3 regions of the Enterobacter nematophilus genome follow, and region 2 is predicted to be linked to each of the others. Evidence: predicted binding sites of a transcription regulator. Region 2 holds the regulator's gene; each other region holds the start of a gene.
The links. The regulator PurR, encoded in region 2, represses purine synthesis genes. The targets are predictions, from matches to a motif close to CANGCAAACGTTTGCNTG.
Positions count from the first base shown of each region.

Region 1: a site for PurR is predicted at 6,701-6,718, ahead of carA (glutamine-hydrolyzing carbamoyl-phosphate synthase small subunit). Genes of this name have one in related genera too.
Region 3: a site for PurR is predicted at 4,800-4,817, ahead of OSH03_RS16370 (nucleoside-specific channel-forming protein Tsx). Genes of this name have one in related genera too.

Region 1 covers NZ_JAPKNE010000004.1:188,951-199,373, forward strand. Annotated here, with positions in the region: gene OSH03_RS13395 (autotransporter family protein) at 1-1,670, shown strand, start outside; gene OSH03_RS13400 (YgdI/YgdR family lipoprotein) at 1,718-1,951, opposite strand; gene carB (carbamoyl-phosphate synthase large subunit) at 2,091-5,315, opposite strand; gene carA (glutamine-hydrolyzing carbamoyl-phosphate synthase small subunit) at 5,334-6,482, opposite strand; gene dapB (4-hydroxy-tetrahydrodipicolinate reductase) at 6,937-7,758, opposite strand; gene OSH03_RS13420 (LacI family DNA-binding transcriptional regulator) at 7,891-8,898, opposite strand; gene OSH03_RS13425 (class I mannose-6-phosphate isomerase) at 9,086-10,423, shown strand, end outside.
Region 2 covers NZ_JAPKNE010000001.1:568,593-579,015, reverse strand. Annotated here, with positions in the region: gene cfa (cyclopropane fatty acyl phospholipid synthase) at 1-1,100, opposite strand, end outside; gene punC (purine nucleoside transporter PunC) at 1,399-2,598, opposite strand; gene punR (DNA-binding transcriptional activator PunR) at 2,713-3,624, shown strand; gene purR (HTH-type transcriptional repressor PurR) at 3,642-4,667, opposite strand; gene cydH (cytochrome bd-I oxidase subunit CydH) at 4,965-5,054, shown strand; gene OSH03_RS02655 (MFS transporter) at 5,218-6,384, shown strand; gene sodB (superoxide dismutase [Fe]) at 6,422-7,003, opposite strand; gene OSH03_RS02645 (C40 family peptidase) at 7,126-7,899, opposite strand; gene grxD (monothiol glutaredoxin 4) at 8,238-8,585, shown strand; gene rnt (ribonuclease T) at 8,628-9,278, opposite strand; gene gloA (lactoylglutathione lyase) at 9,374-9,781, opposite strand; gene nemA (alkene reductase) at 9,882-10,423, opposite strand, start outside.
Region 3 covers NZ_JAPKNE010000006.1:137,597-148,019, forward strand. Annotated here, with positions in the region: gene secD (protein translocase subunit SecD) at 1-1,472, shown strand, start outside; gene secF (protein translocase subunit SecF) at 1,483-2,454, shown strand; gene OSH03_RS16360 (VOC family protein) at 2,596-2,961, shown strand; gene OSH03_RS16365 (helix-turn-helix transcriptional regulator) at 2,976-3,656, shown strand; gene OSH03_RS16370 (nucleoside-specific channel-forming protein Tsx) at 3,777-4,661, opposite strand; gene OSH03_RS16375 (SadB/YajI family lipoprotein) at 4,931-5,470, opposite strand; gene nrdR (transcriptional regulator NrdR) at 5,624-6,073, shown strand; gene ribD (bifunctional diaminohydroxyphosphoribosylaminopyrimidine deaminase/5-amino-6-(5-phosphoribosylamino)uracil reductase RibD) at 6,078-7,181, shown strand; gene ribH (6,7-dimethyl-8-ribityllumazine synthase) at 7,269-7,739, shown strand; gene nusB (transcription antitermination factor NusB) at 7,761-8,180, shown strand; gene thiL (thiamine-phosphate kinase) at 8,258-9,229, shown strand; gene OSH03_RS16405 (aldo/keto reductase) at 9,287-10,261, opposite strand; gene dxs (1-deoxy-D-xylulose-5-phosphate synthase) at 10,322-10,423, opposite strand, start outside.

The sequences.
Region 1 (10,423 bases), on a different contig from region 2:
GCTATACAGGAAATACGGTCCTGCACAGCGGAACCACGCTGGTTGCTTCCGGAGCCACGCTCGGCGTCAAAGGCAGTAACGCCACCGTCACCGTTGAAAATGGTGCGACTTTTGCCACCGCAGGCGAAGTTAACGACAATATCGCGATTCTTACCGGCGGTACGCTGGCAGCATGGAATGCCGTTCAGGGTAACTCAACGTTGAGCGTTGCCGGGATCGATACCGTAAACGGCAACGTCACAAATAGCGGCACGCTGTTGCTCAGTGCGGCTGACAATAGCGTCGGCAACAATTTTACGATTAACGGTGACTACACCGGCTCTTCTGGTAGTCAGATTGTATTGAACAGCAGCGTTGGTGAAGATAATGCCCCAACCGACCATCTCACCATTACGGGCAGCAGCTTCGGTCAGTCCGGTGTTAGTGTCACGAATATAGGTGGTCTGGGTGCGCAGACGGTAAACGGTATGGAAATTGTGAGCGTCGGCGGCAGTTCTGAAGCCCAGCTGACGCTGGCTGCACCGGTTGTTGCCGGGGCTTATGAATACAACCTCTATCAGCATGGCGACGGCAACTGGTATCTGGAATCAAAAGCGACCCCTTCTGATGTGCCGGCAGATGATACCGATGAAGGTGGCAACACGGATGGCGGCAACACCGATACTGACGGTAATACCGACAGCGGTGATAATACCGACAATACCGATAATACCGACAACGGCAGCAACAATGCGCCTGAAGTCATGGCGCCTGAAGTGGGTGCTTATTTAGGCAACTATCTTGCCGCCCAGGGTATGTTCCTGCATAAGCGCGATGACCGTGACCAAATTACCTTCCGCAATGAAGACGATCTGAATACCTGGATGTACGTTAAAGGTCGTTATCATGAGAACGATGCTGGCGGGGATAAAGTCAGCTACGACACCACCACTACCGTTCTGCAGGTCGGCAGCGATTTCATGAGCAAGCCGATGGACAACGGTATTCTGCGTGCCGGCGGCATGTTCGGTGCTGGCCAGGCGAAAACCCACTCTGATGCAAAGCACAACGTGCGTGATGCGCAGGGCAAGGTAGATGGTTTCAACGTTGGGATGTACGCCACCTGGCAGGAAGATCAGAAATTACGTCTGGGCAGCTACATTGATACCTGGGCCGCCTATAGCTGGTACAACAACAAAGTCACCAGCAACCGCAACGATGAAGACTACGATAGCGAAGGCTTTGCCGCGTCTGTTGAAGTCGGTCACGCGTGGGTCATCCAGTCTGAAAACGAACGTACCTGGAAGATCGAGCCACAGGCGCAGGTAATCTACAGCTATCTCGATCAGGAAAATCATACCGATCGCGACGGCGTACGCATCACCACGCTGGACAATGACAGCCTCTTCGGTCGTCTGGGCGTGAAATCCAGCTACTTCCAGCAGAAAGACGTCACCGCATGGCAGCCGTACGTTGCGGTTAACTGGCTGAAAGGTGCTGGTCAAAACGATCTGGCATTCAACGACGAAACCGTCAGCAACGATACGCCTGAAGATCGCGGTCAGTTAGAGCTGGGCGTCACCGGCAATCTGAACGAAACCACGACGATCTCCCTGCGTGCCAGCGGCGAATGGGGTGAAAACAGCTATGCCGCTTACGGCGGTCATATCCTGCTGAATCACCGCTGGTAAAATGTCAGCGCGAAGCAAAAAAGCAGTGGCTGTTGCCACTGCTTTTTTTAGTTATCCAGTTCGCCCATCGATTTAACCTGGTCACGGTTAATCTGTTCAGTTTGGCCGGTTTCGGCGTTTTTGTACGACACCAGGCCGGTATCGTCATCCACCTGCGGTTTCCCGTCAGTCACGATGGTTTTGCCATCGGTGGTTTTAACGGCCTGATTGGACGAACAGCCTGCGACGGTAAACATTGCAGTGGCAGCCAGAACGGAAGCGATCAGTAATTTATTTTGCATGGTGTTTTCCCCTGCACTCAGATGAATTTCGTTATCGACCTAACCATTTTAGGCTAACTGACTGAAAGCGGATGAAAAACCAGAAGGTTCTGAAGATGGGGAAAATGCCCGGCAACCGAACGGCACCGGGCAATTTGTCTTACTTGCTAATCTGCGCGTGCATTTCCTGCACTGAAATCACCTTCTCGGTGGCGTCCGCGTTCAGCGCCATAGCCGTCGCGAAACCGCCGTTCAGGGTGGTGTCGTAGTGCACTTTGTACTGCAGCGCGCTGCGGCGAATCAGCTTGGAGTCTTCAATCGCCTGGCGGCCTGCGGTGGTGTTGATGATGTAGGTGTACTCGCCATTCTTGATGCGGTCCTGAATGTGCGGACGACCTTCATGCACTTTGTTCACCAGGCGCGGGTTAATACCCGCTTCACCCAGCACAATCGCCGTACCGTGGGTTGCGTCCAGCTCGAAGCCCTGTTTCAGCAGCTTAGCGGCCAGGTCAACCACGCGCTCTTTGTCGCCTTCACGAACGGAGAGCAGCGCCCGGCCTGATTTTCTCATGGTAGAGCTGCTGCCCAGCTGCGCCTTCGCAAACGCTTCTGCGAAGGTGCGGCCTACGCCCATCACTTCCCCTGTAGAGCGCATTTCAGGCCCTAACAGCGGGTCAACGCCCGGGAATTTGTTGAACGGCAGCACCACTTCTTTCACCGAGTAGTACGGCGGGATGATCTCTTTTGTCACGCCCTGCTGAGCCAGCGTCTGGCCTGCCATCACGCGCGCAGCCACTTTCGCCAGCGGAATACCGGTCGCTTTAGAGACGAACGGTACGGTACGCGCCGCACGCGGGTTCACCTCAATCAGGTAGACTTCGTTATCTTTCACCGCGAACTGGACGTTCATCAGGCCGCGAACCTGCAGCTCGAAGGCCAGCTTCTGCACCTGCTGGCGCATCACGTCCTGAATTTCCTGGCTCAGGGTGTACGCTGGCAGAGAACACGCGGAGTCACCGGAGTGAACGCCCGCCTGCTCGATGTGCTCCATGATGCCGCCAATCAGCACCATTTCGCCGTCGCAGATGGCGTCTACGTCCACTTCTACCGCGTCATCGAGGAAGCGGTCGAGCAGCACTGGCGCATCGTTGGAGACGCTCACCGCGGTCTGGAAGTAGCGACGCAGGTCGGCTTCGTCATAGACGATTTCCATCGCGCGGCCGCCCAGCACGTAGGATGGACGCACCACCAGCGGATAGCCAATCTCTTTCGCCTTCTCGACAGCCTGTTCGATGGCAGTCACGGTGGCGTTCGCCGGCTGTTTCAGCTTCAGACGGTCAACCGCCTGCTGGAAACGCTCGCGGTCTTCCGCACGGTCAATCGCATCCGGGCTGGTGCCGATAACCGGCACGCCTGCCGCTTCCAGCGCGCGCGCCAGCTTCAGCGGGGTCTGGCCGCCGTACTGCACGATAACGCCTTTTGGCTTCTCGATGCGCACGATTTCCAGCACGTCTTCCAGGGTAACCGGCTCGAAGTAGAGACGGTCAGAGGTGTCGTAGTCGGTAGAAACGGTTTCCGGGTTACAGTTGACCATGATGGTCTCGTACCCGTCTTCGCGCAGCGCCAGCGAAGCGTGCACGCAGCAGTAGTCGAACTCGATGCCCTGGCCGATACGGTTTGGACCGCCGCCCAGCACCATAATCTTGTCGCGGTCGACGGACGGGTTCGCTTCGCACTCGTCTTCATAGGTGGAGTACATGTACGCGGTGTCGGTCGAGAACTCTGCCGCACAGGTGTCCACGCGCTTGTAAACCGGGTGCAGGTCATACTGGTCGCGCAGCTTGCGGATTTCCGCTTCGCGAACGCCCGCCAGCTTAGCCAGACGTGCATCGGCAAAGCCTTTGCGCTTCAGCATGCGCAGGAAGTCTGCGTCCAGGCCGTTGATGCCCAGTTCTGCCACTTTCTCTTCCAGACGCACCAGCTCTTCAATCTGCACCAGGAACCAGCGGTCGATGTTGGTCAGGTTGAACACGCCGTCGACGGACAGGCCAGCACGGAAGGCATCGGCGATGTACCAGATGCGCTCTGCGCCCGCGTCTTTCAGCTCGCGGCGGATTTTGGTCAGCGCTTCCGGGTCGTCCAGACTCACTTTCGGGTCGAAGCCGGTCGCGCCCACTTCCAGCCCGCGCAGCGCTTTCTGCAGGGATTCCTGCTGGGTGCGGCCAATCGCCATCACTTCCCCGACGGATTTCATCTGGGTGGTCAGACGGTCGTTCGCGCCGGCGAATTTCTCGAAGTTAAAGCGAGGAATTTTGGTCACAACGTAGTCGATGGACGGCTCGAAGGACGCAGGGGTGCGCCCGCCGGTGATATCGTTCATCAGCTCGTCGAGGGTATAACCCACCGCCAGCTTCGCCGCCACTTTCGCAATCGGGAAGCCGGTCGCTTTAGAGGCCAGCGCGGAGGAACGGGACACGCGCGGGTTCATTTCGATAACAATCAGGCGGCCGGTTTTCGGGTTCACGGAGAACTGCACGTTAGAACCGCCGGTTTCCACGCCGATTTCACGCAGTACCGCCATCGAGGCGTTACGCATGATTTGATACTCTTTGTCGGTCAGCGTCTGGGCTGGCGCAACGGTGATGGAGTCGCCGGTGTGGATACCCATCGCATCGAAGTTTTCGATGGAGCAAACGATGATGCAGTTGTCGTTTTTATCACGCACCACTTCCATCTCGTACTCTTTCCAGCCAATCAGCGATTCATCAATCAGCAGCTCTTTGGTTGGGGAGAGATCCAGACCGCGCTCGCAAATTTCTTCGAACTCTTCGCGGTTGTAGGCGATACCGCCACCGGTGCCGCCCATGGTGAACGATGGACGGATGATGCACGGATAACCCACTTCAGCCGCAACGGCCAGCGCCTCTTCCATGTTGTGCGCGATACCGGAACGCGCGGTGTCGAGGCCGATTTTCTTCATCGCCACGTCAAAGCGGCGACGGTCTTCTGCTTTATCAATCGCGTCGGCGGTCGCACCAATCATGGTCACGCCGAACTCGGCCAGTACGCCCTGACGCTCCAGTTCCAGCGCACAGTTCAGCGCCGTCTGGCCGCCCATGGTCGGCAGTACCGCATCCGGGCGCTCTTTCTCGATGATTTTACGCACCACTTCCCAGTGAATCGGCTCGATGTAGGTCGCATCGGCCATTTCCGGGTCGGTCATGATGGTTGCCGGGTTAGAGTTTACCAGGATAACGCGGTAACCCTCTTCGCGCAGGGCTTTACACGCCTGCGCGCCGGAGTAGTCGAATTCGCAGGCCTGGCCGATGACGATCGGGCCAGCGCCAAGGATCAGGATGCTTTTTATGTCTGTACGTTTTGGCATGGTCTTCTCGGCTCCTGATTATTTTGCGGTCTTACGGTATTGCTCGATAAGTTCGATGAAGTGATCGAACAGTGGCGCGGCGTCGTGCGGGCCCGGGCTGGCTTCCGGGTGTCCCTGGAAGCTGAACGCTGGCTTATCGGTACGGTGGATACCCTGCAGGGTGCCATCGAACAGTGATTTGTGCGTCACGCGCAGGTTAGCCGGCATAGAGGCTTCATCGACGGCAAAGCCGTGGTTCTGCGCGGTAATCATCACCGTGTTGTTATCGATGTCTTTCACCGGGTGGTTCCCACCGTGGTGGCCGAACTTCATCTTCACGGTGTTCGCACCGCTCGCCAGCGCCAGCAGCTGATGGCCGAGGCAGATGCCGAATACCGGGATGTCGGTTTCCAGGAAGGACTTGATGGCGGCGATGGCGTAATCGCACGGTGCCGGGTCGCCTGGGCCGTTAGAGAGGAAGATGCCGTCCGGGTTCATCTTCAGCACCTCTTCAGCGGAGGTTTTCGCCGGTACCACCGTCAGGCGGCAGCCGCGGTCAACCAGCATGCGCAGAATGTTGCGCTTGGCGCCGAAATCGTAGGCCACCACGTGGAACGGCAGCTCGCTCTCTGTTTTCGCTTCCGGCAGGTCGCCTTCCAGCGTCCAGCTCCCCTGCGTCCAGCTGTAGGCTTCCGCGGTCGTCACTTCTTTCGCCAGGTCCATGCCGTTCAGGCCCGGGAAGGCTTTCGCTTTTTCCAGCGCCAGCGTCGCATCGAGGTTATCACCCGCGATGATGCAGCCGTTCTGTGCACCCTTCTCGCGCAGCAGACGCGTCAGCTTACGGGTATCGATATCGGCAATCGCCACGATGTTATGGCGCTTCAGGTAAGAAGAGAGGTCTTCAGTATTGCGGAAGTTGCTGGCAATCAGCGGCAGGTCGCGAATGACCAGGCCTTGCGCATGTACCTGAGAAGACTCTTCGTCAGCCGCGTTGGTGCCGACATTGCCGATATGAGGATAAGTAAGAGTAACGATTTGGCGAGAATAGGAAGGATCAGTGAGGATTTCTTGATAACCGGTCATTGAAGTATTGAAAACGACTTCCCCAACCGCCGAACCCGTTGCCCCTATGGCCCGACCGATAAACTGGGTTCCGTCTTCCAGAACCAATAGCGCTGACTTAATCAAAACACCCTCCAGAGAATATTCACTCACTTTATTTGCATATTAATTCATGACTATGTCATAGATCAATGCAAATGTGTTGCCAGCGGATTTTTGGCAAACGGCGGCATTCTGGAGATTTGGTGGGTAAAAGTCAACTTAAAACGGATATTTTGTTTAGTCTTTTGCAAGTCTGGCGAGAAGAATGAAGCTTAACCGACAAAAAGATCAGGTAAATCACTGCAGAAAACGCTTGCGCGCCTGGTTTAATGGTAAATACGGCGCAGGAGCTTTAAAAAGTGGACCGTATGGTCAAAATTTACATTTCGGCAACGGATAATCGTGACAAGAGTGAAGTTTTAAACTTCTTTATATTAAAAACACAATAAAGAAGCTAAAATAAGAGGGCAATAAAATATTGCCCTATGCAATCAAACAATTACGACTGCAATAACCACATCACGATGGGTAATAATGCTTACAAATTGTTGAGATCCAGCACATCTCGCATATCAAAAAGACCGTTTTCCTTGTTTTTTAACCACAAAGCGGAGCGCACGGCACCGTTGGCGAACGTCATTCGGCTTGAGGCTTTATGTGTAATCTCAACGCGTTCGCCAATATCGGCGAACATCGCCGTATGTTCGCCGACGATGTCACCCGCACGCACCGTCGCGAAACCAATGGTGCCCGGCACGCGTTCGCCGGTGTGACCTTCGCGGGCATAGACCGCGCAGTCTTTTAAATCTTTATCGAGTGCATGAGCAATCGCTTCGCCCATTGCCAGCGCCGTGCCTGATGGCGCATCAACCTTATAGCGGTGGTGGGCCTCGACAATTTCAATGTCGGTATAGTCGCCCATCACCTTCGCTGCTTTCTCTAGCAGCTTGAGCATGACGTTAACGCCCACGCTAAAGTTCGCCGCGAAGACAATCGCGATCTCTTTTGATGCATCCTGGATGGCCTGCTTGCCCGCGTCGTCAAAACCGGTGGTGCCGATGACCATTCCCTTGCCGTGCTGGCGGCAAAATGCCAGATGCGTCAGCGTTCCTTCCGGGCGGGTAAAGTCGATAAACACATCGAAGTCATCTTTAACCGCGTCAAGGCTGCTCTGAACGGTAACGCCCGTCTTTCCCGCGCCCGCCAGCTCACCTGCGTCGGCCCCCAAAAGCGATGAGCCTTCACGCTCCAGCGCCGCGCCCAGCGCCACGCCATCCATCTGAAGTGCCGCCTGAATCAGCTGGCGGCCCATACGTCCACCCGCGCCCGCAATGGCGACACGGATCTGTGCATCATGCATAGTTATTCTCTTACGTTAAAATGATGTAAATCGTTTTCAGATTAACCAGCCTTTGCGAAGGCTGCCACAGAAAACGCCAATAATTAGAATTTAATGATAAACAGGGAGAGATATCAGTTAAAGACATGATCGTCAGCGAAAACCGCATGATTCCCGCACCACCAGCGCAGGCGGCAGGATGATCCGTTTGGCGGGCTCGTCATTGCCCTGTATGCGGCTGTACAGTAACTCCCCCGCTTTACGGCCAATCTCTTTAGCCGCCACCGATACGGTGGTCAGCGCCGGCTGCACCAGAGCCGCTTCGGTAATATCATCGAAGCCGACCAGCGCGAAATCATGCCCCGGTTCGCGCCCCATCTTGCGTAAACTCTGCATCACCCCAAGTGCCACAATATCCTGATAGCAAATCGCAGCGCTGATGTTTGGATGCTCAAGCAGTAACATCTCCGCGACGCGAGCGCCGTCGCTTTGGCTGGCCTGCGAAGTCCTGATCCAGGCAGGATTCGGCGTCACGCCGTATTCCAGCAGCTTGCTGGTAAAGCCACCGATACGCTGCGCCCGCGAACCCGAGTTCTGGCTACCTCCGATAAACGCAATATTCCGATGCCCCATTCTGAGCAGGTGTTCTGTCGCCGTCTGCGTACCTAAAAAGTTGTCCGTGCCGACAAAATCAAAATCCGCATCGTCCAGCGGGCGCACAACCATGATCGCCGGAATATTGCGCCGCTTAAGCCCATCAAAAAAAGCCTGTGGCGTTTCACGAGCCGCACAAAGCACCATGCCGCCAACGTTATTGCGCATCAGCGAATCGACAAATTTTTGCTGTCGCTCTGCGGACTCCTCACTGTTCGCCAGAAAAAGCATCAGCTCGTGGCGCTCCATTTCATGACTGAGCCCTGCCGTCATCTCCCCGTAAAAAGGGTTGGTGATATCGTGCAATAGCAGTCCGACCTGATTGCTTCTGCGGTTACGCAAATTGGCTGCCGTCTGGTTATAGACATAGCCCGTTTCATCCAGCGCCTTTAGCACGCGCGCACGCGTATTTTGCGAAATGCGGCCTTTATTACACAGCACCATTGAGACCGTTGCCGTTGACACGCCAGCGCGTTTCGCGACGTCTGCGAGTGTAATTCCCGTCATGCTGTCTCCTTCCATTTCATTACAGATTAATCGAATAACCTGTTTTTTGCATTTTTCCCTGTGAGTCTCTTCACATTACCGCCACCGATCGGGATTGCATTGCTATTTATGGCGGGTTAATCGCGTTAACCACACTTCTCAAACACGGTTAATCGAATAACCTTAAATAACGATTCTGGAGGATGAAATGACAACTTACGACAAATTCCCCACGGTGACGATAGAGGGTTATGACGACAGCGCCTGGCAAGGTTGGGAGGATATTACCCGCGTTCTTGCCGCCAAAACCCAGCAGCGAAGCCGCACTGTCCTGGTGATTGACTGCTATCCGGGCGTGCGCCTGAACGAGCTTGAAGAGAATGTGCTGCCGCGGTTACGCCCGGCGCTAACGGTCAATGCCGGGCAGGCGCGACAGGATGAGCCCGCCATCCATGAAATGCTGGCGCGCAACCTCACCGACGATCGCGTTTTTGGCGTACTCTCCTGCCACCAGCTCGCTGAATTTTTTGACCCCGCGCGTCTGGAGGCACAGCAAACTCAGGTAAGCCAGTGTGCCGAGGGGCTGATTGTGATTTACGGCCCCGGCGCGGCGCTTATTCACCCTGGTGATGTTCTGGTATACGCCGATCTTCCGCGCTGGGAGATCCAACAGCGTATGCGCAGCGGTGAGATGGGGAACTGGGGTGCAGAGAATCAGCATGAGGATATGCTTCGTCGCTACAAGCGGGCTTTTTTTGTTGAATGGCGCGTCTTCGACCGTCACAAAACACCGCTGCTCAGGCGCACCGACTTTTTACTGGATACGACACAGGCAAACCAGCCCGCGATGGTCAGCGGCGAGGCCCTTCGTGCCGGGCTTAAGCAGACCACCACTCAGCCTTTTCGCGTAGCGCCATTTTTCGATCCCGGCGTCTGGGGCGGCCAGTGGATGAAACAGCAATTCGATCTCGATCCCTCTGCACCCAATTACGCATGGTGTTTTGACTGCGTGCCCGAGGAGAACAGCCTGTTATTGCGTTTTGGCGCAGTGCGGATCGAGATCCCCTCTCAGGATCTGGTCTTGCTTGAGCCTCGCGCTCTGCTGGGCGAGAAGGTTCACGCGCGTTTCGGCGCGGAGTTCCCGATCCGTTTTGATTTCCTCGATACCATTGGCGGCCAGAACCTGAGTTTCCAGGTCCATCCGGTTACGGAATACATCCAGCAGCAGTTCGGGATGCACTACACCCAGGATGAGAGCTATTACATTCTGGAAGCCGAGCCGGGCGCCGTGGTCTATCTGGGCACCAAAACCGGCACCGAACCGGAGGCCATGATGGGCGATCTCAGGCGCGCGGGCCGTGGTGAAAAAAACTTTGATGACGCCCGCTTCGTTAATCAGATCCCGGCGAAAAAACACGACCATTTCCTGATCCCCGCCGGTACGGTGCACTGTTCTGGCGCGGGCACCATGGTGCTGGAGATCAGCGCCACGCCGTATATCTTCACCTTCAAGCTTTGGGACTGGGGCCGTCTGGGGCTGGATGGC
Region 2 (10,423 bases):
TGCCAGAGCTGAATATCGCGCGCGCGAAACGCCCCCGCGCAGGCGTTCAGATAATAGCTAAACATCCGCTTGAATCGTTCAGAATAGTTGTCCGCAATTTCAGGCCAGGCTTCCTGAAAACGTGCATGCCACGCCATTAACGTGGTGTCATAATCCGCGCCGAAGTTATGCCAGTCTTCCATTACGAAATGGGATTCGCTGGCGTTGGCAATCTGGCGTACGGACGGTAAACAGCCATTCGGAAAGATGTATTTGTTGATCCACGGGTCGACGTTATTGTCGGTCCGCTTAGAGCCGATGGTGTGCAGCAGGAAGATGCCGTCCGGTGTCAGATTACGGTCAACCACCTCGAAATAGGTGTCGTAGTTTTTCGGCCCGACGTGCTCAAACATGCCCACGGAAACGATGCGGTCAAACTGTTCGTTCAGGTCACGGTAATCCTGCAGCCGGATATCAACATCCAGCCCCTGGCAGCGCGCCTGCGCCATTTTTTGTTGTTCAGCTGAAATGGTGACGCCGACCACGCTAACGCCGTAGTGCTTCGCCATAAAATAGGCCAGCCCGCCCCAGCCGCAGCCGATATCCAGCACGCGCATGCCGGGCTGAAGCTGCAATTTCTCGCTTATCAGGCGCAGCTTGGCCTGCTGAGCCTCTTCAAGCGTCGACGCCTCTTTCCAGTAGGCGCAGGAGTATTGCATGAAGGGGTCCAGCATGCGGCTGAACAGATCGTTGCCGAGATCGTAATGCTCTTTGCCGACGATCCAGGCGCGTTTTTTACTTTGCAGGTTAAACAGACGGGCAGAGGCGACACGCAGGGTGTCTTTTAGATTGCGGGGGAGCTGTTTTTCCAGACCGGCACGCAGCACGCTGGCGAAAAAAGTATCCAGCCGTTCGCACTCCCACCAGCCGTCCATATAGCTTTCTCCCAGGCCTAACGAACCTTCCCGCAACACGCGTTTAAAAAAATCGGGATGTTTAACCTGAGGATCGGAGGGGGATGAGCCATTAATTGTAATGCCCGCACGTCCCAACAGTTCACTGACGATCCGGGACCAGTTATCGTCCGGAACGCTGACTTCTTCTATACACGATGAACTCATAGCTTCTCCATCACCCTACTGTGATCAGAACCTTAAAACAGCGTAGACGCTTTTTTTGGTTTGTGAGAAATCTCACGGTAAATACCGCGAGGCTAGTATCCGACGTAGAACAGAGGAAGGGAGATAACCCTTGCCGAAATGCCTTCCATGGTAAAACGGGAGCGCTCCGGCTCCCGTTAACACTTAATATTTATCGTATTTAATCGAGCCAAATTTAGTATAGGCCTCAAAATTTGGTGATTCAATAGAAAATTCTTAGCAACCTAATCACTGAAAATTAACATAGTTTCTGGCGCGATTAGGCATGCGAGGTTTCCACCTGCGTGCTCTTATCCTGCGCGCGCTGCGCGGCGGCCTGCATGCGATAACCCAACGCCGCCAGCGCGACGGTGACCAGCATCACGCTGGTCGTCGTCAGCAGCGGCGTGGCAATCAGCGCGGAGACCACCAGGCTTGCCAGGAAGCACAGCCCCAGCTGCAGGGTGTTCTGCAGCGCAGCCGCGCGGCCTGTCGCCTGCGGGAACGGACGCAGCGCCTGCGCCACAACGATAGGGTAGATCGCCCCGTTCGCGATGGCCATCACGCAGAATGGAATCAATATTTCGGCCAGACCTGCGCCCGGAATAAAGCCAACGGCCCAGGTGCCGATGACGCTCAGCGCATAGAGCACCAGCAGCCACGGCAGCATCTGCTGACCTTCCCATTTTTGCAGCGCCGCGCGACAGCCGTAACCGCCAACCAGGAACGCGATGGTCTGCGGAACGTAGCTCAGGCCAATGGCCGCCGGGCTGTAGCCCATATCGTGCAGAATAAAGGGCGACCCGGTCAGCCACGCGAAGAAGCTCGCCGAGCAGGCGGCATAGATCAGAACGTTGCCGCGATACGCCTTAGCGCTCAGCAGGGAGGTGAAGGTAATCGGCTTCGCGTCTGCGTGCGCCTCTTTTTTATGCGCGGGCTTGAGGGCGAACGCCGGCAGCATCAGCACCAGCGTAATGGCAAACAGCGTGGCGAAGATGGCCTGCCAGTCGAAATGCGCGAGGATCCAGCTGCCCAGCAGCGGGGCGAGGGCCGGTGAGAGCCCCACCAGCGGCATAATGGTGGCGAAAATACGGTTTGTGCGGTTTGCCGGGTAGTAGTCGGTGACCAGCGCCTGCCAGGTCACGGCCGCGGCACAGACGCCGACCGCCTGAACAAACCGCAGCACCAGCAGCCAGGTGGCATCGCGCACCCATAGCATCCCCAGGCAGCCCACGGCAAAAATGGCCAGCCCCAGCAGCAACACCGGTTTACGCCCAAAGCGATCCGAGAGCGGTCCCCAGAGCAGCTGCGCGAAGGCAAAACCGGCGAGGAACAAACTCAGGCTGGCGCTGATGGCGGCGGCAGGGGTTTGCAAATCTTCCTGCATGGCGGCGAAAGCCGGCAGGTACATATCGGTGGCCAAAAAGCCCAGCACGCTTAAGCCGCCGAGCCAGACTAAAAAACCTTTCCTGGGTTGCACTGTTTTATTCTCCTGAGGAGGCAGGTATACGTTGGCGCTGAGTGTAGGGAGTGCAAAGCCGCTTGTGAAACGCTAATATTTGGCGGGTGCATTCAAATTTTTTGCAGGCAGAAAATGTGGTCAGATTATTCTCTTGAAGTGGTCGATGCTGTCGCGCGTAACGGCAGCTTTAGCGGGGCGGCGCAGGAGTTGCACCGCGTCCCTTCGGCCATCAGCTATACGGTGCGACAGCTTGAGGAGTGGCTGGCGGTTCCGCTGTTTGAACGGCGGCATCGTGATGTGGAATTAACGCCCGCAGGGGCGTGGTTTTTGAAGGAAGGGCGTTCTGTTATCAAAAAAATGCAGATCACCCGCGAGCAGTGCCAGCAGATCGCGAACGGCTGGCGGGGACACCTTTCCATCGCGGTGGATAACATCGTTAAGCCCGAACGCACCCGGCAGATGATCGTCGACTTCTATCGTCATTTTTCGGATGTCGAGCTGCGGGTCTCGCAGGAGGTGTTCAACGGCGTCTGGGATGCGCTGGCGGACGGCAGGGCAGAGATGGCGATTGGTGCGACCCAGGCGATCCCGGTCGGTGGACGTTACGCCTTTCGCGATATGGGCATGCTGAGCTGGAAATGCGTGGTGGCAAGCGATCATCCGCTGGCGAAGATGGAAGGGCCGCTGAGCGACGATACGCTGCGCAGCTGGCCGTCGCTGGTGCTGGAGGATACCTCCCGCTCTCTGCCCAAGCGTATTACCTGGCTTTTAGATAACCAGCGGCGGGTGGTGGCCCCTGACTGGGAATCGTCGGCGACGTGCCTCAGCGCCGGGCTCTGCGTCGCGATGGTACCCGTTCATTTTGCGCGTCCGCGCATCGACACCGGCGAGTGGGTTGAACTGACGCTGGAGAATCCGTTCCCGGATGCGGCCTGCTGCCTCACCTGGCAACAAAATGATGTCTCGCCCGCCATGGCCTGGCTTCTGGATTATCTGGGGGACAGCGAAACGCTTAACCGGGAGTGGCTGCGGGAGCCAGACTGACTGGCTCCGCAATGAGATTAACGACGATAGTCGCGGAACGGACCGTCCGCAACGGAACGGCGTTCGATGAGGCGAGGGTGAACTTCAATGGACTGCGACTCTTCACGCTTGTTGACGATCCTGTCCAGCAGCATATTGAAGGCGGTTTCACCCAGCGAATCTTTCGGCTGGTGAATGGTGGTCAGCGCTGGCGTGAAGAAGCGCGCGTTGCGCACGTTGTCATACCCGATCACGGAAATATCCTGCGGGACGCGCAGGCCCAGCTCGTCGGCAGCGCAGAGCGCGCCCATTGCCATGATGTCCCCCCCGCAGAAGACGGCGGTTGGACGGTGCGGCTGAGAGACGATCTGCTGCATCGCGCGGTAGCCTGATTCCGGCTCGAAGTCACCCTGCACGATCCAGTTTTCCGGCACGGTAATCAGCGCTTCTTCCATCGCTTTCATAAAGCCGGCCAGGCGGCCAGCGCCGGTGTTGCGTTCCAGCGGGCCCGGGATCACGCCAATCTCGCGGTGGCCGCGTTCGATCAGATAACGGCCCGCCATATAACCGCCTTCGAAGGCGTTATCGATGACGGAGTCCGTGAAGTCGGCGCGCGCTTCGCCCCAGTCCATCACCACCATAGGGATATGGCGATACTCTTCCAGCATCGACAGCACGGATTCCGGGTACTCGGAGCACATCACCAGCAGGCCATCCACGCGCTTTTGCGCCATCATCGACAGGTAGGCGCGCTGTTTTTCAATGCTGTTCCAGGCGTTGCCCAGAATCAGGGTATAGCCTTTCTGGAAGCAGTTTTTCTCTACCGCTTCAATGATCTCGGCAAAATAGGCCGCTTCGCTGCTGGTCGCCAGCAGACCAATAGACTTGGTGTGGTTAACCTTGAGGCTGCGCGCAACCGCGCTCGGGGAGTAGTGCAGCTCTTTAATTGCTGCCCAGACGGCGTTGCGCGTCTCTTCCGCCACAAAGCGGGTTTTGTTAATTACATGTGATACGGTTGTAGTGGAAACGTTTGCGCGTTTTGCTACGTCTTTAATTGTTGCCATTAAATGTCACTCCAGACCATATCCTAAGCTCCTGAAAAACTTGAAGGTAAACGTTTGCCTTCTCTCACCCTTATCACGCAATTTTGGATTGCGGCACGCCGGGAAAACGACACGGGACGTCAGGAGGGGGTCAATGGCCGGTACGCTAATAAATTTAGCGTGGAATTTTGGCCTATCTTGATGAAAAGGGGAAGAGGTAAAGTGTTTATCAGCTTAAATCATGGAAGATTTTTGACGTAAACTGTGCAAAAATGAGCAAGCTCACTTTTCGTGGGGGGATTAAAAGGAGAAAAATTGATGAGTTCCGATCTGAAGTTTTCGCTGTTCACCACCGTTATTGTGCTGGCGCTGATTGTGGCGGCTGGCCTGACGGCTGCGCTGCACTGATTTACGCGGGGGGAGAGCCTTCTCCCTCCCGAACGTCCCGATTGTTACTTCCCTGGCAAAAATCTTTTGCCATTTTGTTAACTTCTCATTTTTTGTGATTGATGTCATGCTTTCCGCTTCTTTGTTCTGTGTCACTACATGACACGGCATCCGGAGTTGACGCATGAAAATCAATTTTCCCCTGCTGGCCCTGGCGATTGGCGCTTTTGGGATTGGCACCACTGAATTCTCCCCGATGGGGTTACTGCCTGTAATCGCCCGGGGCGTGGACGTCTCGATCCCGGCCGCCGGGATGTTAATCAGCGCCTACGCCATCGGCGTGATGGTGGGGGCGCCGCTGATGACGCTTCTGCTTTCGCACCGCGCGCGCCGCAATGCGCTGATTTTCCTGATGGCGATTTTCACCCTGGGCAACGTGCTTTCGGCCATTTCGCCGGACTACACTACCCTGATGCTGTCTCGCATTCTGACCAGCCTCAACCACGGTGCCTTCTTTGGGCTGGGATCGGTCGTGGCCGCAAGCGTGGTGCCAAAACACAAGCAGGCAAGCGCCGTGGCGACCATGTTTATGGGGCTGACGATTGCCAACATCGGCGGCGTACCGGCGGCGACCTGGCTGGGTGAAGCGATCGGCTGGCGTATGTCTTTCCTGGCAACGGCCGGGCTGGGCGTGGTCGCGATGGTGGCGTTGTTCTTCTCCCTGCCGAAAGGCAGCGCCGGAGAACGTCCGGAAGTGCGTAAAGAGCTGGCGGTGCTGATGCGCCCGCAGGTACTCTCCGCGCTGCTCACCACGGTGCTGGGGGCAGGGGCGATGTTTACCCTCTACACCTATATTTCACCGGTGCTGCACGATATCACCCACGCAACGCCTCTCTTCGTTACCGCGATGCTGGTGCTGATTGGCGTCGGCTTCTCGATTGGCAACTATCTCGGCGGGAAATTTGCCGACCGTTCCGTGAGCGGCACGCTGAAGGGCTTTTTAACTCTGCTGATTGTCATTATGGTCGCTATCCCGTGGCTGGCGCGGAATGAGTTCGGCGCGGCGATTGCGATGGTCGTCTGGGGAGCCGCTACCTTTGCCGTGGTGCCGCCGCTGCAGATGCGCGTGATGCGCGTCGCCCATGAGGCGCCGGGCCTCTCGTCTTCCGTAAATATCGGGGCGTTCAATCTCGGCAATGCGCTGGGTGCCGCCGCCGGAGGCGCCGTGATTTCAGGCGGTCTGGGGTACAGTTTTGTGCCGGTGATGGGGGCGATTATTGCCGCGCTTGGCCTGCTGCTGGTGATGATGTCCGGCCGTAAACAGCCTGAAGCGGTTTGCACGGCTGAATAAGCAAAAACGCAGAAGGGTTGCCCCTTCTGCGTGTCTCTTACGCGGCGAAGTTCTTCGCGACAAAGTCCCAGTTAACCAGAGCCCAGAAGTGCTCCAGATAGTTCGGGCGCGCGTTGCGGTAATCAATGTAGTAAGCATGCTCCCACACGTCCACGGTCATCAGCGGCGTAGCGCTGGTGGTCAGCGGGGTGCCCGCGTTAGACGTGGATACGATAGCCAGTTTGCCATCCGCCTCTTTTACCAGCCACGTCCAGCCAGAACCGAAGTTCTTGATGGCTGCATCGGTAAACTTCGCTTTAAACTCCGCAAAGCTGCCAAAGGCGGCGTTGATGGCGGCTGCCAGTTCACCGGCAGGTTCGCCGCCGGCATTCGGCGCCAGGCAGTGCCAGTAGAAAGTGTGGTTCCACACCTGAGCCGCGTTGTTAAAAACGCCACCCTCTGAGCTGCGAACGATCTCTTCCAGCGTTTTGCCTTCAAAACCGGTGCCCTTGATGAGGTTGTTCAGGTTAGTGACGTACGTCTGATGATGCTTGCCGTAGTGATATTCCAGGGTTTCCGCAGAAATGTGCGGTGCCAGGGCGTCTTTTGCATACGGTAGTGCAGGTAATTCGAACGACATTGCTTCTCTCCTTATTGTATTTTGTGTTGCCAATAACCCTACAGACAACAAGGACAGGATAGCAAATTGAAAGGGTATGCAAAAGAGGAACTTACCCTGCCGCCGATGCGGCAGGGCAGGGATTAACGAATGGTTTTTGGCGTCATGACGCGACGCGCGCCAACGTAGTGACGTACCCAGTAATCTTCGCTGAGCGAGGTGATCTGAATGTCCTGACCGCTGCGCGGAGACTGGATGAATTTCCCGTTGCCGACATAGACGCCCACGTGGTCAGCCGTACCGCGACCCTGCGTGCGGAAGAAGACCAGATCGCCGTTTTCCAGCTCACCCCGGTTAACCGGCGACGCATCGCGCAGGTGATACATCTCATTGGCGGTACGTGGAATACGGAATTTAACCAGATCTTTATAGGCGTAATAGACGAGGCCGCTGCAGTCGAAACCGGTACGCGGTGAACTTCCGCCCCAGCGATAAGGTTTGCCAATCTGCCCCATCAGTTTATTCATCGCGGTTTTTTGCGCTTTTTGCACACGCACTTTATGCACGTCCGCCAGCTTCGTTACCTTCGTGCATTTTGCTTTATGGCCTTTACGGGGAATGCATTTTTCTGTAACGAGGTTAGCGGCGGTCTGCGAAGCTTTATTTTTGGCGGTGCGGGTAGTGCGGGAAGATTTTGTTTTCGTTTTGCTGGAAGCGGTTTGTTTAGTCTGAGCGGTAGATTTTTTCTTGACGTTCTTCGTGGTGGTTTTTTTCTTACGTTCTGTGGCTTTTACCAGATGGCTTTTTTGTACAGCAGATTGCCGCGCCTGCTGAGAGGCGTTTGCCGCTGGCGTTAATGTGAGTGATGTAAACAGTAAAGCACAGAGCGTGATCGAGATTTTAGTTATCCGCGCCACTGGGCAGTCCCCTGATATATGCAGGTCATCAATAATACCCGCGTGTGATTTACAAAGCCCGTCGATTCTAATCCATAAAAACCCGAGAAGTTAATAGCATTTTTCAATCTAAAAACGTGTTTCGTTAGCAAGTGCAAAAAAATTCATCGTTCTGTCGCACAATTGTTCACTCCCTAAGCAAAACCCTGACGAGCGACGGGGTAAACGTCATTTGCAATGCAACTTTTGTGGAGTCGGGGTAAAATATATAAACGTGACGAAAATGTTATTTTCCGATGCCAGCCTGACCCGCTACAATGTCAGACTACTGCCGTAACAGAAGTTAAAGGAAGCAAGACATGAGCACCACTATTGAAAAAATCCAGCGCCAGATCGCTGAAAACCCGATTCTGCTGTATATGAAAGGTTCTCCGAAGCTGCCAAGCTGCGGCTTCTCCGCGCAAGCGGTTCAGGCGCTGTCAGCCTGTGGTGAGCGTTTTGCTTACGTTGATATCCTGCAGAACCCGGACATCCGCGCTGAGCTGCCAAAATACGCTAACTGGCCGACCTTCCCGCAGCTGTGGGTAGACGGCGAGCTGGTGGGCGGCTGCGATATCCTGATTGAGATGTATCAGCGCGGCGAACTGCAGCAGCTGATCAAAGAGACGGCGGCGAAGTACAAAACCGAAGAGCCGGACGCTGAGTAATTATCTGCGTTAATAAAAAGCGACCTGAAGAGGTCGCTTTTTTTATACTTCACTGTCGCCCATCGGCAGCGGCCAGCCGCCCAGACGCTTCCAGCGGTTGACGATCTCACAGAACAGCTCCGCGGTGCGCTCCGTGTCGTATAAGGCGGAGTGCGCCTGGGTGCCGTCAAACGGTATACCCGCCGTAATGCAGGCTTTGGATAAAACCGTTTGTCCCAGAGCCAGGCCGCTCAGCGCGGCGGTGTCGAAGGTCACGAACGGGTGGAAAGGGTTGCGTTTGAGCGACGCGCGTTCGGCTGCGGCCATGGTAAAGCTGTGATCGAAGGTGGCGTTATGGGCTACCATGATGGCGCGGCTGCAGTTGCTCTCTTTCATGCCTTTACGCACCATTTTAAAAATGGCGTGCAGCGCATCATATTCACTGACTGCACCGCGCAGCGGGTTATGCGGATCGATACCGTTAAACGCCAGCGCCTCCGGCTGTAAGTTTGCCCCTTCGAAAGGTTCAACGTGGAAATGCAGCGTGGTGTCCGGTGTAAGCCAGCCCTGTTCATCCATCTTCAGCGTGATGGCGGCAATTTCGAGCAGCGCATCGGTTTTAGCGTTAAATCCGGCTGTTTCTACATCAATGACAACGGGATAAAAACCACGAAAACGGTCGCACAGACCGCTAAATTGAGCGTTATCGGACATCAGGGTCTCTTACAAGGGGAAAAAGCAGTGCGCATTATGGCAAATTTTGCAGAGTGATGCAGTAAAACTACGGGCGCATGTTGCGCCCTGAGGGATCAGTTGCCCAGACCGCGTCCCGCGTCTTTGGCTTCAATCAGCTCGATCTTGTAACCGTCCGGATCTTCCACGAACGCAATCACGGTGGTGCCGCCTTTTACCGGGCCGGCTTCGCGCGTGACGTTACCGCCGTTGCTGCGGATGCGTTCACACGCTTCGGCAGCGTTGTCCACTTCCAGCGCGATATGGCCGTAGGCCGTACCCAGCTCATAGCTGTCCACGCCCCAGTTGTAGGTCAGTTCGATGACCGCTTCATCCGTTTCCGGGCCGTAACCCACGAACGCCAGCGAGTATTTGTATTCCGGGTTTTCGCTGGTGCGCAGCAGCTTCATGCCCAGGACGTTAGTGTAGAAATCGATAGAACGTTGCAGATCGCCAACGCGCAGCATGGTGTGAAGTAGGCGCATAATTTCCTCATTAACCAATGGAGTAGAGTATCTTTTTGAACAGAAACGATGTTTTAGTATAGCGGCGAAGTGTCGCCGCTATCAATGAACAATGGCGAGATTACAGAGAAGGGTAGTCGGTGTAGCCTTCCGCGCCGCCGCCGTAGAAGCTCTCAGGACGCTGCGGGTTCAGGGCCGCTTTCTGCTGCAGACGAGCAACCAGATCCGGGTTGGCAATATAGTCGCGGCCAAACGCCACGGCGTCGATCAGCCCTTTATTAATCAGGTCTTCGGCTTTCTCCGGAGTATAAGCACCCGCTCCGATGATCACCCCGTGGAAGCGCTCGCGTACTTTCTGACGGAAGGCTTCCGTATAAGGCTTACCGCCGGCCCAGTCCGGCTCGGACATGTGCAGATAGGCAATGCCGCGTTTCGCCAGCTCTTCAATCAGATACAGCGCGTCCGCTTCTTCATTCGGACCGTTGTCAACGTTCTGGAACGTACCGATTGGGGAGACGCGGATACCGATACGGTCCGGGCTCCACTCCTGGCATACGGCATCAACCACTTCCAGCACCAGGCGGGCGCGGTTTTCGACGCTGCCGCCGTACTGGTCGGTGCGATGGTTAGACGACGGTGACAGGAACTGGTGCAGCAGGTAAC
Region 3 (10,423 bases), on a different contig from region 2:
ACCTGCGTGGCGGCGTTCACTTCCTGATGGAAGTGGATATGGATACCGCGCTCGGCAAGCTGCAGGAACAGAATATCGACAGCCTGCGCAGCGATCTGCGCGACAAAGGCATCCCATACACTACCGTGCGTAAAGAAGATAACTACGGCATGAGCATCACGTTCCGCGACAGCGCGGCGCGCGATCAGGCTGTAGATTACCTGACCCAACGTCACCGTGACCTGGTGATCACCTCTCAGGGCAGCAACCAACTGCGCGCGGTGATGACCGATGCGCGTCTGAAAGAAGCGCGTGAATATGCCGTTCAGCAGAACATCAACATTCTGCGTAACCGTGTGAACCAGCTGGGCGTAGCTGAGCCGCTGGTACAGCGTCAGGGTGCTGACCGTATCGTGGTTGAACTGCCGGGTATCCAGGATACCGCGCGTGCTAAGGAGATCCTCGGTGCGACCGCGACGCTGGAATTCCGTCTGGTAAACTCTAATGTCGATCAGTCCGCCGCGGCGTCTGGCCGTATTCCGGGTGACTCCGAAGTGAAACAGACCCGCGAAGGTCAGCCGGTTGTGCTGTACAAACGCGTGATCCTGACCGGTGACCACATCACCGACTCCACTTCAAGCCAGGATGAGTACAACCAGCCGCAGGTTAACATCTCGCTGGATAGCGCGGGTGGTAACATCATGTCTAACTTCACCAAGGACAACATCGGCAAACCGATGGCGACCCTGTTCGTGGAGTACAAAGACAGCGGTAAGAAAGATGCAAACGGCCGTGCTGTGCTGGTGAAAGAGGAAGAGGTGATTAACATCGCCAACATCCAGTCTCGTCTGGGTAACAGCTTCCGTATTACCGGTATTAACAACCCGAACGAAGCGCGTCAGCTCTCGCTGCTGCTGCGTGCTGGTGCGCTGATTGCGCCAATTCAGATTGTTGAAGAACGTACCATTGGTCCAACTCTGGGTATGCAAAACATCCAGCAGGGTCTGGAAGCGTGTCTGGCCGGTCTGGCTGTCTCTATCCTCTTCATGATCTTCTTCTATAAGAAGTTTGGTCTGATTGCGACCTCCGCGCTGATTGCGAACCTGGTGCTGATCATCGGCATTATGTCCCTGCTGCCGGGGGCGACGCTGACCATGCCGGGGATTGCGGGTATCGTTCTGACCCTTGCGGTGGCGGTCGACGCCAACGTACTGATTAACGAGCGTATAAAAGAAGAGTTGAGCAACGGTCGCTCTGTTCAGCAGGCGATTGACGAAGGCTATAAAGGCGCGTTCAGCTCCATCTTCGATGCGAACGTAACAACACTGATTAAGGTTCTTATCCTGTATGCAGTGGGTACTGGCGCGATCAAAGGCTTTGCGATTACCACCGGTATCGGTGTCGCAACGTCAATGTTTACCGCTATTGTCGGCACCCGTGCCATCGTGAACCTGCTGTACGGCGGCAAGCGCGTCAAAAAGCTGTCTATCTGAGGAGTGCGTTGTGGCACAGGAATATACTGTTGAACAATTGAACCACGGCCGTAAAGTCTGGGACTTTATGCGCTGGGACTACTGGGCCTTCGGCATTTCAGGCTTACTGCTGATTCTGTCCATCATCGTTATGGGCGTGAAAGGCTTTAACTGGGGGCTGGATTTCACCGGTGGTACGGTCATCGAGATCTCCCTGGAAAAACCGGTCGATATGGACCAGATGCGCCTGTCTCTGCAGAAAGCGGGCTTTGAAGAGCCGCTGCTGCAGAACTTCGGCAGCAGCCGCGACATCATGGTGCGTATGCCGCCGGTGCACGATGCCAACGGCAGCCAGGAGCTGGGCAGCAAGGTCGTACAGGTCATTAACGAGACCACCAGCCAGAGCGCGGCGGTCAAGCGTATTGAGTTCGTCGGCCCGAGCGTGGGTGCGGACCTGGCGCAAACCGGCGCCATGGCGCTGCTGGTGGCGCTGATCTCCATCCTGGTTTACGTTGGTTTCCGCTTTGAGTGGCGACTGGCGGCCGGTGTGGTTATCGCCCTGGCGCACGACGTGGTGATCACCATGGGCATACTGTCTCTGTTCCACATTGAGATTGACCTGACCATCGTGGCATCCCTGATGTCCGTAATCGGTTACTCACTGAACGACAGTATCGTGGTATCTGACCGTATCCGTGAAAACTTCCGTAAGATCCGTCGCGGCACGCCGTACGAAATCTTTAACGTGTCGTTGACCCAGACGCTGCACCGTACCTTGATCACATCCGGTACCACCTTAATGGTGATCCTGATGCTGTTCCTGTTCGGTGGCCCGGTGCTGGAAGGCTTCTCGCTGACCATGCTGATCGGTGTCTCCATCGGTACAGCGTCGTCAATCTACGTCGCGTCAGCCCTGGCACTGAAACTGGGCATGAAGCGCGAGCACCTGCTCCAGCAGAAAGTCGAGAAAGAAGGGGCGGATCAGCCGTCCATTCTGCCGTAAGGCGACGTTTAGCGCGTTATCGGAATCCCGGTCTTTTGGCCGGGATTTTTTTATCTGCTCCTGACAAACACTCCTGACAGTATGCTGTCAGGAGCCCTGCCGTAGACTCCTTCTGAACCCAAACAACAGGCAGGAGGATGTATGAAAAGCGTAATTAACTGGTTTGAAATTCCGGTCTCGGATATGGATCGCGCCATCAAATTTTATGAGCCGGTGATGCAGCTCGCGCTGCGTCGCGAGAAAATGGACGTGGCTGAACTGGCGGTTTTCCCGCATGAGGATCCGTATACCGGGGGGGCGCTGGCAAAATTTGACGGCGTTACGCCGTCTTTGCAGGGCGCTATTATTTACCTGCATACTGACAACCTGGCGGCCACGCTCGATCGCATTGCCTCTGCGGGCGGCGAGTGCGTGTTTGGCCCGCTGGAACTGCCGCACGGTATCGGCACTATCGCACTGTTTACCGACAGCGAGGGTAACCGCGTCGGCCTTCATCAACCTGCCTGAGAGCGAATGACGTTATGACCCGACGCGCTGACCGTTTGTTTCAGATTGTGCAGATCCTGCGGGGCAGGCGTCTGACAACGGCAGCGCATCTGGCGGAGCGGCTTGGCGTGTCCGAGCGCACGGTCTACCGCGATATCCGCGACCTGTCGCTTTCCGGCGTGCCGGTGGAGGGCGAGGCGGGAAGCGGATATCGCCTCATGTCGGGCTTTGACCTGCCGCCGCTGATGCTGACAAATAAGGAGTCCGAGGCGCTGATGGTCGCGATTCGCCTGCTCAAAACCTGGGGTGGGGAATCGCTGTCGCGCGAGCTGGAGTCGGCCCAGGAAAAGGTGCTGGCTATCCTGCCCGAGGAGAGCCGCCGGAAGGCGGAGCAGACGCGGATCTACGCCCCGGAATTCTGCATGCAAAGCCACTCCCGCAGCGATTTTGACATGATCCATCAGGCGATTTCCGCCCAGCGCGTGCTGGCGCTGCATTATCGTGATGAAGCCGGTCAGCTCTCAAAGCGTGAGGTGCAGCCGCTGGGGCTGTTTTTCTGGGGGGAGCGCTGGCTGCTGGCGGCGTGGTGTGAACGGCGCGATGATTATCGCTGTTTCCGGCTCGACCGGTGTCTCAATATAGTGATGACGGAGAGGCGGTTCAGCGAGAGTGCGGACAGGTCTTTGGCGGATTTTTTGCGGAAAGTTAAGCAGTAAAAAGCCGGGTGGCGAGGTAAAAGCAAAACGGCAATGTCTATTGCCGTTTTTAGTGTTTGTTCCCTCTCCCTGTGGGAGAGGGTCAGGGTGAGGGCATCAGCCCGCACGGTCCCGCACTGATTAGAAGTTATAACCCACGACCAGGTAACCACCCCAGCCGGTAGAACGGACGCTGAAGTCGCCGTTACCGAAGTTCAGGCTCGCGTCGTCGTTCCACTGGCCACCGTTGTGCCAGTAACGCGCAACTACAGAGTAGTGCCAGTGATCGTAGTTCAGCGCCAGGATGTGGCTGGAGGCGATGGAATCGTTGGTACGCGCTTTCTTGCCGTTCAGGTCACGGAAATCGTCGTCGCCCAGGTCTGAACCCCAGTCAAAGTTGGTGAAGCCGATGTAGCTCAGATTACCGCCCCACAGCTGGGTAATTGGCACAAAGTATTTCACTTTGAAACGGTAGCCGTCCCACTCGTTTTCATTCGCAGCGCCGTAGTTCTGCCACTGGTATTTCGCGTACACGTTCAGGGACAGGCTCATTGGCAGGCCGGTGTCGATGTCGGTACCCAGACCCATATACCAGGTGCTCTGACGACCGGATTTATTGCGGCCCATGTCGTAGATATAGTTGTTCGCGAAGTACCACTCTTTAAACGGACCAAACGCCAGGCTGGTACCGGTCAGCTTGTCGATGGAGAAGCGCGGTTCGATCTCCATGAACAGTGGGGAACCGTGGTTCCAGATACCTTTCGCATCGGTGTTACCACCGAAGAATACAGGTGCATCCATATAGCCGTAGAAATCAAACCAGTCTTTCTTGGCGAACGCTTCGTATTCCAGGTAGGTATCGTTGCGGATCTGTGGTCCGAAACGGGTGTGGTAGCTGCCTACCACGTTAACGCTCTGGTGCCACCAGTCGGAGAGGTATTGTGGTTTCTCGTTTTCCGCTGCGTTAACAGTGAAAGAGGAGGACAGTGCCAGAACTGCACCGGCTGCGAGTAATGTTTTTTTCATAATCATGCCACTGATTGAAATTCCCTTCCGGGAGTGAAAAATGCGCGAATTGCGTTTCTAAATATTTCGTGTTTCTGCGGTGCCTATTATAGGAATCCCTGCTCACAAAAATATGTGTTGTTTCACATATCTCTCACGCGCGTAATCGATTGCGTTCACGTTTGCGTACTTTAAACGGCCGGGATTGTAGCGGCAATCATTTCTGTTGCCAATCCATACGAAATGTAAATGTTAGCGGAGTGACATTTCACTCCGCTCAAAAGGAGGGATTATTGCGCGGCGGGTTGGATATCGTGAATGCGGATAAAGCCTAGCTGCTCGGGGGATAGGCCGCTTAGCTGAAGGGGAATATCCACATCGCTTGGCGCTAACACGCTGGCCGGAGCGGTGAAAAGCTGATTCTTCACGTTCACCTCCTGGTAGCTCTCCGTGGTGCCCTGGATCTGGCCCCACTCTACGGTGCCGCTGAAGGCGGGCAGCGGATCGTTAGATTCGCCGTGAATACGCAATGTTGCGCGCGTACCATCCGCGTTCGCCGCCACGTTCACCAGCGACATTTTCAGCGTGCCGATCTGGCTGTTAAGCAGGGCAGGCGTGTTTGCCCCCGGCAGCAGATATACCCCGCTGGTGGATTTAACGTTCAGCGCGTTTTGCTGGGTGATCTTCACCGTTTCTTTGTTCAGTTTGTCCATCGCCGTGTTAAGCGTATTCACGCTTTGTTTCATCTGGCGGACTTCGGTTTGCTGTGCACAGGCACTGAGGGTGAAGAGGCTCCCCACCAGTAAAATTCTCAGATAACGTCTTGTCATAGCGTTTATTTCCTTGAAATAACGGATCCCCATAATGGTAGCCAGCAACGTACCGCCAGACATAGATCCTTTGTCTCAAAAAAGCTCTTCCTTTGTTGTCAGGCCAGATCAGGGTAAAATGAAAATCAGTTAACCAGATAACAGGGATACCGTATGCATTGCCCATTCTGCTCCGCTGTGGATACCAAAGTCATCGACTCTCGCCTTGTGGGCGAAGGGTCTTCAGTGCGCCGTCGTCGGCAGTGTCTGGTGTGCAACGAGCGTTTCACGACCTTTGAGGTTGCAGAGCTGGTAATGCCGCGCGTGGTAAAAAGTAACGATGTGCGCGAGCCGTTTAACGAAGAGAAACTGCGCAGCGGAATGCTGAAGGCCCTCGAAAAACGGCCCGTCAGCGCGGATGACGTTGAAATGGCGTTAAACCATATTAAATCTTACCTGCGTGGCCTGGGTGAGCGTGAAGTGCCGAGCAAAATGATCGGCAACCTGGTGATGGAGCAGCTGAAAAAGCTCGACAAGGTCGCCTATATCCGCTTCGCCTCTGTCTACCGCAGTTTCGAAGATATCAAAGAGTTTGGCGAAGAGATCGCCCGCTTACAGGATTAAGCTCATGCAGGATGAGATTTACATGGCGCGAGCCATGAAGCTGGCGCAGCGCGGTCGTTTTACCACTCATCCCAACCCGAACGTCGGGTGCGTTATCGTGAAAGATGGCGAGATCGTGGGGGAAGGGTTTCACTATCGCGCAGGCGAGCCGCATGCGGAGGTCCATGCGCTGCGCATGGCCGGTGAGAAGGCGCGCGGTGCCACCGCCTATGTGACGCTTGAGCCCTGCAGCCACCACGGGCGGACGCCGCCGTGCTGCGAAGCGCTGATCGCGGCGGGCGTGGCTCGCGTGGTGGCATCGATGCAGGATCCGAATCCGCAGGTGGCCGGGCGCGGTCTGTACCGCCTGCAGCAGGAAGGGATCGACGTCAGCCATGGGCTGATGATGCAGGATGCGGAAGCCCTGAATAAAGGCTTCCTGAAGCGCATGCGCACCGGTTTTCCGTACATTCAGCTCAAGCTGGGCGCCTCGCTGGACGGCCGTACGGCGATGGCAAACGGTGAAAGCCAGTGGATCACCTCGCCGCAGGCAAGGCGCGATGTGCAACGCCTGCGCGCGCAAAGCCATGCTATCCTCACCAGCAGTGAAACGGTTCTCGCTGACGATCCGGCCATGACCGTGCGCTGGAACGAACTGAATGCCGATACCCAGGCGCTTTATCCGCAGGAGAACCTGCGCCAGCCGCTGCGTATTATCATTGATAGCCAGAACCGCGTGACGCCGGAGCACCGCATCGTCCAGCAGCCGGGTGAAACCTGGATTGCGCGCACCAAAGAAGATTCGCGCGAGTGGCCGGAAGGCGTGCGCAGCGTTATGGTGCCGGAGCACAATGGCCGCCTCGATTTAGTGGTGCTGATGATGCTGCTCGGCAAGCAGCAGGTGAACAGCATCTGGGTCGAAGCCGGTCCGACGCTCGCCGGCGCGCTGCTTCAGGCGGGGCTGGTGGATGAACTGCTCGTCTACGTTGCGCCTAAACTGTTAGGTCACGACGCGCGCGGCCTGTTTGTGCTGCCCGGCCTTGAAAAACTGGCCGACGCACCGCAACTCACATTCAGCGAGATTCGTCCGGTGGGTCCGGATGTCTGCCTCCATTTAACGACAGCGTAATTGCTCCCGAAATAGGGAAGCAGTGCGCAAAGTATTATGATAAAATCCGCCCCCCTGCGGGGCCAAATGAACCCGTAAAGGAAGAGTATGAACATTATTGAAGCTGCTGTAGCTACCCCGGACGCTCGCGTCGCCATCACCATTGCGCGTTTCAACAACTTCATCAACGACAGCCTGCTGGAAGGTGCGATTGACGCCCTGAAACGTATCGGCCAGGTTAAAGATGACAACATTACCGTTGTTTGGGTTCCAGGCGCTTACGAACTGCCACTGGCGGCGGGCGCGCTGGCGAAAACCGGTAAATACGACGCGGTGATTGCGCTGGGTACCGTTATTCGTGGCGGCACTGCGCACTTCGAATACGTTGCGGGCGGTGCAAGCAACGGTCTGGCACACGTTGCGCAGGATGCTGAAATTCCTGTCGCGTTCGGCGTGCTGACCACCGAAAGTATTGAACAAGCCATCGAACGTGCTGGCACCAAAGCCGGTAACAAAGGTGCAGAAGCTGCACTGACCGCGCTTGAAATGATCAATGTATTGAAAGCCATCAAGGCCTGATTTTTTTGTAAGGGGAATTCCGTGAAACCTGCTGCTCGTCGCCGCGCCCGTGAATGTGCCGTTCAGGCACTTTACTCCTGGCAGTTGTCCCAGAACGACATCGCTGATGTTGAATACCAGTTCCTGTCAGAACAGGACGTGAAAGACGTTGACGTTCTGTACTTCCGTGAACTGCTGTCGGGAGTGGCGACTAATAGCGCGTATCTCGATGGCCTGATGAAGCCATACCTGTCCCGTCTGCTCGAAGAGCTGGGCCAGGTGGAAAAAGCAGTGTTGCGTATCGCGCTGTTTGAGCTGTCTAAACGTGATGATGTGCCGTACAAAGTGGCCATCAACGAAGCGATCGAACTGGCGAAAACCTTCGGCGCTGAAGACAGCCACAAGTTCGTTAACGGCGTACTTGATAAAGCAGCACCTGCGATCCGTCCCCACAAAAAGTGATCCGCAAACCGGAGTTCTGCATTGCCTGACGGGCAGTGCGGCTCCGGTTTTTTCTTTTATTTGCTGAGGCATAACGTATGGCATGCGGCGAATTCTCCCTGATTGCCCGTTATTTCGACCGTGTCAGAACCTCTCGTCTTGATGTTGAAACCGGCATTGGCGATGACTGTGCACTTCTCAATATTCCTGAAAAGCAGACGCTGGCAATCAGCACCGACACCTTAGTGTGCGGACGTCATTTCTTACCGGATATCGATCCTGCCGATCTGGCGTATAAAGCGCTGGCGGTCAACGTCAGCGATCTGGCCGCGATGGGTGCCGATCCTGCCTGGCTGACGCTGGCCCTGACGCTACCAGAGGTGGATGAAGCCTGGCTGGAAGCCTTTAGCGACGCGCTGTTTGAGCAGCTGAATTATTACGATATGCAGCTGATTGGCGGCGATACGACTGCCGGGCCGCTGTCGATGACGCTGGCGATCCACGGCTATGTGCCGCTCGGTCGCGCGCTGAAGCGCTCGGGCGCTAAGCCGGGCGACTGGATCTACGTGACCGGTACGCCGGGAGACAGCGCGGCGGGGCTGGCGATCCTTCAGGATCGCTTAACCGTGAAGGACGCTGACGATGCGGCGTATCTGGTGAAGCGCCACCTGCGCCCGACGCCGCGTATTCTGCACGGTCAGGCGCTGCGCGAGCGGGCCAGCTCGGCTATCGATCTCTCTGACGGGCTGATTTCCGATCTCGGCCATATCCTGAAGGCCAGCGGGGTGGGCGCGCGCGTTGACCTGGACCTGTTCCCGCTGTCGGAGCAACTGCTTCGCCATGTGGAACCTGAGCAGGCGCTGCGCTGGGCGCTGTCCGGGGGGGAAGACTACGAGCTGTGCTTCACCGTACCTGAGCTGAACCGCGGAACGCTGGACGTGGCACTGGCCCATCTCGGCGCAAAGTTTACCTGCATCGGTCAGATCATGCCGGAAAGTGAGGGGCTGAAGTTCGTGAAAGACGGTGCGCCCGTTACGCTGGACTGGAAAGGGTACGATCACTTCGGGTAAGTTTGTGCCTCTGTATTGCCGGGTGGCGGCTACGCCTTACCCGGCCTACGGATTAGATTACTTAAACCCCACGACTGGATGCGGCTGATACGGCGTCTCCAGCTCGGCAATCTGCTCCGGCGTCAGGGATAAATCCACCGCGCTCAGCAGCTCGTCCAGCTGCTCTTCCCGCGACGTGCCGATAATCGGTGCCGCAACCCCGCGCTTGCTCAGCAGCCACGCCAGCGCCACCTGCGCACGGGTGGCACCGGTATCGTCGGCGATCCCGGCTAACCGTTCGGCAATTAGCGCATCGCTGGCTTCGGTACCGGAATAAAGATTTTTTCCCACTTCATCTGATACCAGACGAGCTGTAGTTTCTCCCCACGGGCGGGTTAAACGTCCGCGCGCCAGCGGGCTCCATGGGATCACCGCCACGCCTTCCTGATAGCAGAGCGGCAGCATCTCGCGCTCTTCTTCGCGGTAGATCAGGTTGTAGTGATCCTGCATGGTGACAAAGCGCGCCCAGCCGTGCTGCGCCTGGAGATCCAGCGCCTGGGCAAACTGCGACGCGTGCATAGACGACGCGCCGATATAGCGTGCCTTACCGGCTCTCACCACGTCGTTGAGCGCCTCAAGCGTCTCCTCGATCGGCGTGTTGTAATCCCAGCGGTGAATTTGCAGCAGGTCGACGTAATCCATGTTCAGGCGTCTGAGGCTGTCATCAATAGAGCGGAGGATCTGCGCGCGGGAAAGGCCCTGAGCCAGGTCGCCCACCGGGTAGTAAACCTTGGTGGCGACGACAATCTCATCCCGACGGGCAAAATCGCGCAGGGCGCGGCCGACAATCTCCTCGCTGCTGCCGTCGGAGTAGCTGTTGGCGGTGTCAAAGAAGTTAATGCCGCCTTCAATGGCGCGTTTGATAATCGGGCGGCTGCTCTCTTCAGGCAGTGTCCAGGCGTGGTTTCCCCTGTCGGGCTCGCCAAAGGTCATACAGCCCAGGCAAAGTCGGGAAACGTTAAGGTCGGTTTTTCCTAATGTTGTGTATTGCACGGTCCGCTCCTGCTGTTTAAACATTACGTTTAAGCATAGCAGGAGCGGAAAAGGGGAGAGTCAGTCCAGCCAGCTGCGGATTTTGGCTTCGATACCGGCAGCGTCCAGGCCAATCGCCGCACGCGCTTCGTCCTGGGTACCCTGAGGAATGAAATAATCCGG